DNA from 2 places in the Streptococcus uberis genome. Region 1 is predicted to be linked to the other one. Evidence: predicted binding sites of a transcription regulator. Region 1 holds the regulator's gene; the other holds the start of a gene.
What was found. The regulator Rex, encoded in region 1, represses fermentation and respiration genes when NADH is low (regulators of the CRP and FNR family bind a similar motif). The targets are predictions, from matches to a motif close to TTGTGAANTANTTCACAA.

Region 1 (3,433 bases):
CAACTAGTTTGATTGTTGTTCATAATCATCCGTCAGGTTTGACCATTCCCAGCGAAAATGATGTTGCATTTACTAAAAAAATAAAACGATCATGTGATCACTTGGGCATAAACTGCCTAGATCACATCATCGTTGGAAAAAAACAATATTATAGTTTTCGAGAAAAATCTGACATTTTTTAAGAGGTAAACTCATTAATAAAATAATCAAATAATCTTAAATCTTCTTGACGAGCAGCTTGTAATAATTCAGGATGCCACTGAACCCCAATAAATGGGATTTTAGGATTGGTGCTGACTACGGCTTCAATTGTTTCATCACGAGGATCAAAAGCAATGACTTTCAAATCTTTTGCCAATACTTTGATACTTTGGTGGTGAAAGGAGTTGATAAATGGTTTATCACCGTAGATAGCTTGTAAAAATGATTCAGCTTCAATTGTGATGCTATGGTTCAAAGAATCTGATGGAGCATGTTGCCAATGGTTAGCAATGTTTTGATGTAAAGAACCACCCAAATAAACATTCATTAGCTGCATGCCACGACAAATCCCTAGAACCGGTTTGTTTTGTTTCATGGCTTCCTCAATGATTGCCATTTCAAACAAATCGCGTTCTAACAAAAAATCATCATCATATGCAGCTTTTTCTTCATTATAAAATTGGGGATCAACATTTTGGCCACCTATTATAATGATTTTATCAACTAAAGATACATAGGTTTTCGCAGCCTCTTCATCACCAATTGGAAGCAAAAGTGGTGTGGCTCCAGATTTGATGACTGCCTCTGAAAAGCCTGCAGGTGCGTAAGTCCAAGGAAGATCATCAAGCGCTATGTTCAGTCTTTGATTTGCTGTAATACCAATAATTGGCTTTTTCATATTCGTGTTCAAACTCTTTAATCCTGTGATTGATTCATAAAATAGAGTAGTGTTTGCAATTCACTTGTCAAATCAACGTATTGCACAATAATACCTTTTGGTACTTGGAGATGCACCGGAGAAAAACTAAGAATCCCTCGAATACCAGCTTCAATTAATTGATCAGCTACCTCTTGTGCATGTGTACTTGGTACAGTTAAAATGGCTGTCTCAATATCTGCTTTTTTGACATGGTCATTGATGGTTGAGATTCCGTAAATGGGAATACCATCAGCTGTTTTAGTACCAACCATTGGATGATCATCAACATCAAATCCCATTGAGATTTGCATTTTATTACGGTCATGGAAACGGTAGTGCAAGAGTGCTCGACCAATATTACCACATCCAACTAATAAAACGTTAGTCGTAGAGTGATCATTTAACAAATCTGCAAAAAAGTTCATCAATTTGGTGACGTCATACCCAAAGCCGCGTCGTCCAAGTTCACCAAAATAGGAAAAATCACGACGAACTGTTGCAGAATCAATCCCCATTGCATCTGCGATTTGTTTGGAACTAGCTTTTTCCACTTGATCAGCGTAAAAGCGTTTAAAAATTCGATAGTATAAGGACAGGCGTTTTGCTGTCGCTTTTGGAATAGATTTATCAATAGCCACTTTTTTGCTCCTTTAGGAAATTCCTATTATTATCATGTTACTATTGTAACAAATACTTTGTGAATAATGCAATGATTTGCGTAAAGATATTCATAAATAAGACAAAAATTACAAATTTTAATGAGAAAAGAACCATTTTCACATAAATGGTTCCTATCTGATATTAAAAAAAGGTGTGCTTTTCCTTTAATAAGAAAAAGTATAAATCGCCATAATTTCCTTGATAATCGATTTTTTGACCATTAATGGTTAAGGAAACAATTTTTAGATAATCTGGTGTTGAAATATCGCAAGAATGCTGAGCTCTCTCTAATTCTGAAAAATCAGGAAAGGTGAGCAATTTTTCTTGTTTGCTTTCGTTCAGATAGATAATTTCAATCATAGAAATCCTTCATTTTTCTTTTTTGTAAACTAACTAACAGTATTCTTTATAAAGATATCACGTTCCACAAGACTATCCATTAAGAAATAAAACTTATCTTGCAAAATTTTATGTTCTTCTGATTTAAAAATATTTACCATTCTTAAACCAGATTGATCAGTAATAGCTAACTTAAAGGAAGTTAAGTCCTTGTTGATGGTAATTTTCAATGGAAAGCCTTCGCCTGAATTTGGCACTTTTTCTAAAAGTCTTGTTAACTCATAGTGGCCAATTTTTGTTTCCGAAAAAGTTGTATCTCGTAAAGTATATTTTTTAATCTTTGGGCTGATAGTATAGGAATACTTACAATCGGTTAAATGAATTGTTGTTTCAAATGCCATTTTTATCCTCCGATAATTTTCTTAATGCTATCTGTCACTTGGATGACTTCTTCAGAGCTATTCTGATCAGACAGAGAAATTCTTACAGATTCGTCTAATTGAGTGGCTCCTTGACCGTAGAAAGCCTCTAAAACGTGACTAGGTTCAACGGTCCCTGCAGTACATGCCGAACCAGTGGAAATAGCAATATTGTCAATGTCTAATCTGGTTAAAAGGATGCCGTTTTGATGGTTTGGAAAACCAATATTTAGCACATGTGGTAAGGATGGTTGATTTTTATTAAGATAAAATGGAATACCCTCTAACTGACTCAGTAGTTGACGAGATAACTCCTCAATCTTGTTCCAGTTATTATCCATTTCAGCATATGCATCTTTTAAGGCTCTGACCATTCCAATAATACCAATTAAGTTTTCTGTGCTAGCGCGTCTTTTTTCTTCTTGGTCTCCGCCATGAAGCAGAGCATCAAAGTGATTTGAATGAGAGAAAAGGAAACCTATCCCTTTTGGACCGTGGAATTTATGAGCTGAAGCTGATAAAAAATCAATTCCTAACTCCAATGGATAGATTGGTCTTTTCCCCATCAATTGAACCGCGTCAACATGAAAAGCAGCTGGATGATCCCTTAACAATTCTCCGATTTCAGCAATCGGTAGTAAGTCACCTGTTTCGTTGTTTGCAGCCATAATGCTAACTAGTATGGTATCCTCACGTAATGCTTCCTTTACTTGCTCTGCACTGATATGTCCATTTTTAGGTGTCAAATAAGTGACTTCGAAATGAAAGGTTTTTTCAAGATAAGCCATAGTATGAAGGACAGAATGGTGTTCAATAGCCGTAGTGATAAGGTGTTTTCCCTTGTTTTGATTTGCTAAAGCATAGCCTTTTATAGCGGTGTTATTACTTTCAGTACCACCTGAGGTAAATATAATATCTCTAGCAGGTACTTTCAATAATTGAGCAATATCTTGACGACTTTCCCTCAAAAGTTTGTTGGATTCCCGACCGAAAGCATGAATGCTAGAGGGATTTCCAAAAGTGTCTTTCATAACTGTTGTCATCGCTTCAATAACAGAATCCGTTAGAGGCGTAGTAGCAGCATTATCAAAGTAAATAGAAGCTTTATTTTTCA
Region 2 (3,433 bases), 810 kb from region 1:
CAGCAGTTGCAATAGCTTTAACAATTGCGATTATTGTGTTTACTGTGATTAATCAATCTAAATTAAAACAAAATCAAGAATTATCTTATCTGCCTTATTTCCTAGGCTTCGGAATTGTCGCATTAAATGTCATCACTCAATTGTTAACAGCACCATCACTTCTTGCCATTCTCATTCAGGTAGCCTTTTTAGCCCTCTATTTCTTTGCTTTTAAAAAAGCTAAAAGCTTAAATGAAAAAGAACAAAATATAATAGAAGAATAAAAAAAACGTCCAATGGACGTTTTTTTAGATATCAAGTGAAATATGATTCTCTTTTTCCTCTAAACTGGTTACTGTCACCCCTAGAAGACGAATTCCTGTTTGCTTTTCTTCCAGTCGGTCATAAAGGTCACAGGCTGCTTGGGAGATTGTCTCATAATCTCGTGTTAAATAATCCAGACCAACTCTTTTTGTTATGGTAGTAAAATCTGCATATCTCACTTTAATGATGACAATTTTTCCCAGACGATCATTTTTGGCCATCGTTTCTGACACCCTCTTGGCCTGTTTTGACAGTTCTGCTTTGACATCCGACTCCCCGAAAAGGAGCTTTGCGTAAGTGCGCTCACTACCAATTGATTTTCGAATGCGATTAGGCTTTACGGGTGAATTACTGATGCCTCTGGCCTTTCGGTAAAGGTCAAAACCAAATCGTCCAAAATGATCAATTAAGGTTATTTCTGGTATTTCGAGCAAATCCTTACCTGTATAAACACCTAATTCATGTAATTTTTCAACCGATTTTGTCCCAACACCATGAAATTTCTCGATAGGAAGTTCTGCTAAAAAATCTTCTACTTGATCGGGTAAGATTAAGGTCAAACCATGAGGTTTCTGAAAGTCGCTAGCAAGTTTAGCTAAAAATTTATTGTAGGAGACACCTGCTGAACAGGTAAGATGGACTTCTTGCCAAATGTCATGTTGAATCATTTTGGCTATTTTTACTGCAGATTTAATGCCTAATTTATTTTCTGTAACGTCTAGGTAGGCCTCATCAATCGACATAGGTTCAACTAAATCTGTATAACGCTTGAAAATTTCTCTAATTTCCAATCCAACTTCTTTGTACTTCTCATAATTGCCTGAAATAAAAACAGCTTGCGGGCACCTTTCGTATGCCTCTTTAGAACTCATAGCAGAATGGATGCCGAATTTCCTAGCTTCGTAATTACAGGTTGATACGACTCCACGTCCTCCTGTTTCTCTTGGGTCCTTTGCTATGACGACTGCCTTCCCTTTTAAATTAGGATTGTCACGCATTTCCACTGCAGCAAAAAAAGCATCCATATCAATATGAATAATTTTTCGTGATAAATCATTGATCAGTGGAAAAATAAGCATAAAAACCTCCTTAACTATTATACCTTTTTTAAGTGGCAATGGTATTTTTGAATCTTTCTAATACAGTTTGTGACTGTTTTATCAAACTGTATTATAAAAGAAAATCTTTTTTGTCAAGAAATTTGCTTGGGAAACCGTTTACTTTGTGTTACACTTAACTTGTAAATGTAACAGATGCTCTGTTATTAGAATTTTAAGGAGAAGATTATGGCAACTGTAAAAACTAACACAGATGTTTTCGAAAAAGCTTGGGAAGGCTTTAAGGGAACTGATTGGAAAGAAAAAGCAAGCGTTTCTCGTTTCGTTCAAGCTAACTACACACCATATGATGGTGATGAGTCTTTCTTGGCAGGAGCAACAGAACGTTCATTGAAAATCAAAAAAATCATTGAAGAAACAAAAGCTGGTTATGAAGCTACTCGTTTCCCATTTGATACGCGTCCTTCTTCAATTGCAGATATCCCTGCAGGATACATTGACAAAGAAAACGAACTTATTTATGGTATCCAAAACGATGAATTGTTCAAGTTGAATTTCATGCCTAAAGGTGGTATCCGTATGGCAGAAACAACTCTAAAAGAAAATGGTTATGAACCAGATCCTGCTGTACATGAAATCTTTACCAAATATGTAACAACTGTTAACGATGGTATTTTCCGTGCTTACACATCAAACATCCGTCGTGCTCGCCACGCTCATACTGTAACTGGTCTTCCAGATGCTTATTCTCGTGGACGTATCATCGGTGTTTATGCTCGTCTTGCTCTTTACGGTGCAGACTACTTAATGCAAGAAAAAGTTAACGACTGGAATGCTATCACAGAAATTGATGAAGAATCAATTCGTCTTCGCGAAGAAATCAACCTCCAATACCAAGCTCTAGGCGAAGTTGCAAAACTTGGTGATCTTTACGGTCTTGACGTTCGTCGTCCAGCAGAAAACGTTAAAGAAGCTATCCAATGGGTAAACATCGCATTCATGGCTGTATGTCGTGTTATCAACGGGGCAGCTACATCACTTGGACGTGTGCCAATCGTTCTTGACATTTATGCTGAACGTGACCTTGCACGTGGTACTTTCACAGAATCTGAAATTCAAGAATTTGTTGATGACTTCGTACTTAAATTACGTACAGTAAAATTCGGTCGTACAAAAGCTTACGATGCGCTTTACTCTGGTGACCCAACATTTATCACTACTTCAATGGCAGGTATGGGTAACGATGGACGTCACCGTGTTACAAAAATGGATTACCGTTTCTTAAACACCCTTGATACAATTGGTAACTCTCCAGAACCTAACTTGACTGTTCTTTGGACTGACCAATTACCTTACGCTTTCCGTCGCTATTGTATGAAAATGAGTCACAAACACTCTTCAATCCAATATGAAGGTGTGACAACAATGGCTAAAGAAGGTTATGGCGAAATGTCATGTATCTCATGTTGTGTATCTCCACTTGATCCTGAAAATGAAGAACAACGTCACAACATTCAATACTTTGGCGCTCGTGTAAACGTCCTTAAAGCACTTCTTACTGGTCTTAACGGTGGATATGATGATGTTCATAGAGACTATAAAGTCTTCAACGTTGTTGAACCAATTACTTCTGAAATCCTTGATTATGATGAAGTTATGGCAAACTTCGAAAAATCTCTAGACTGGTTGACAGACACATATGTAGATGCTCTAAACATCATTCACTACATGACTGATAAATACAACTATGAAGCCGTTCAAATGGCATTCTTACCTAGCCACCAACGCGCTAACATGGGATTCGGTATCTGTGGTTTTGCTAATACAGTTGATACACTTTCTGCTATCAAATATGCTACTGTTAAAACTATCCGCGATGAAAATGGCTACATCTATGACTATGAAGTAACAGGTGACTTCCCTCGTTACGGTGAAGATGATGACCGTGTAGACGATATTGCTAAATGGTTGATGGAAGCTTATCACACTCGTCTTGCAAGCCATAAACTTTATAAGAATGCTGAAGCTTCTGTTTCACTTCTGACTATCACTTCAAACGTAGCTTACTCAAA

Region 2: the regulator Rex is predicted to act here: its motif matches at 1,450-1,467, upstream of pflB (formate C-acetyltransferase).

What each region holds. Positions count from the first base shown of each region.
Region 1 is NZ_LS483397.1:868,170-871,602, forward strand. Features, by position in the region: gene radC (RadC family protein) at 1-182, shown strand, start outside; gene DQM95_RS04655 (gamma-glutamyl-gamma-aminobutyrate hydrolase family protein) at 179-880, opposite strand; gene DQM95_RS04660 (redox-sensing transcriptional repressor Rex) at 898-1,539, opposite strand; gene DQM95_RS04665 (DUF4649 family protein) at 1,703-1,921, opposite strand; gene DQM95_RS04670 (DUF1831 domain-containing protein) at 1,951-2,301, opposite strand; gene DQM95_RS04675 (cysteine desulfurase family protein) at 2,304-3,433, opposite strand, start outside; gene DQM95_RS04680 (ribose-phosphate diphosphokinase) at 3,424-3,433, opposite strand, start outside.
Region 2 is NZ_LS483397.1:1,673,527-1,676,959, forward strand. Features, by position in the region: gene DQM95_RS08585 (hypothetical protein) at 1-263, shown strand, start outside; gene dinB (DNA polymerase IV) at 288-1,382, opposite strand; gene pflB (formate C-acetyltransferase) at 1,590-3,433, shown strand, end outside.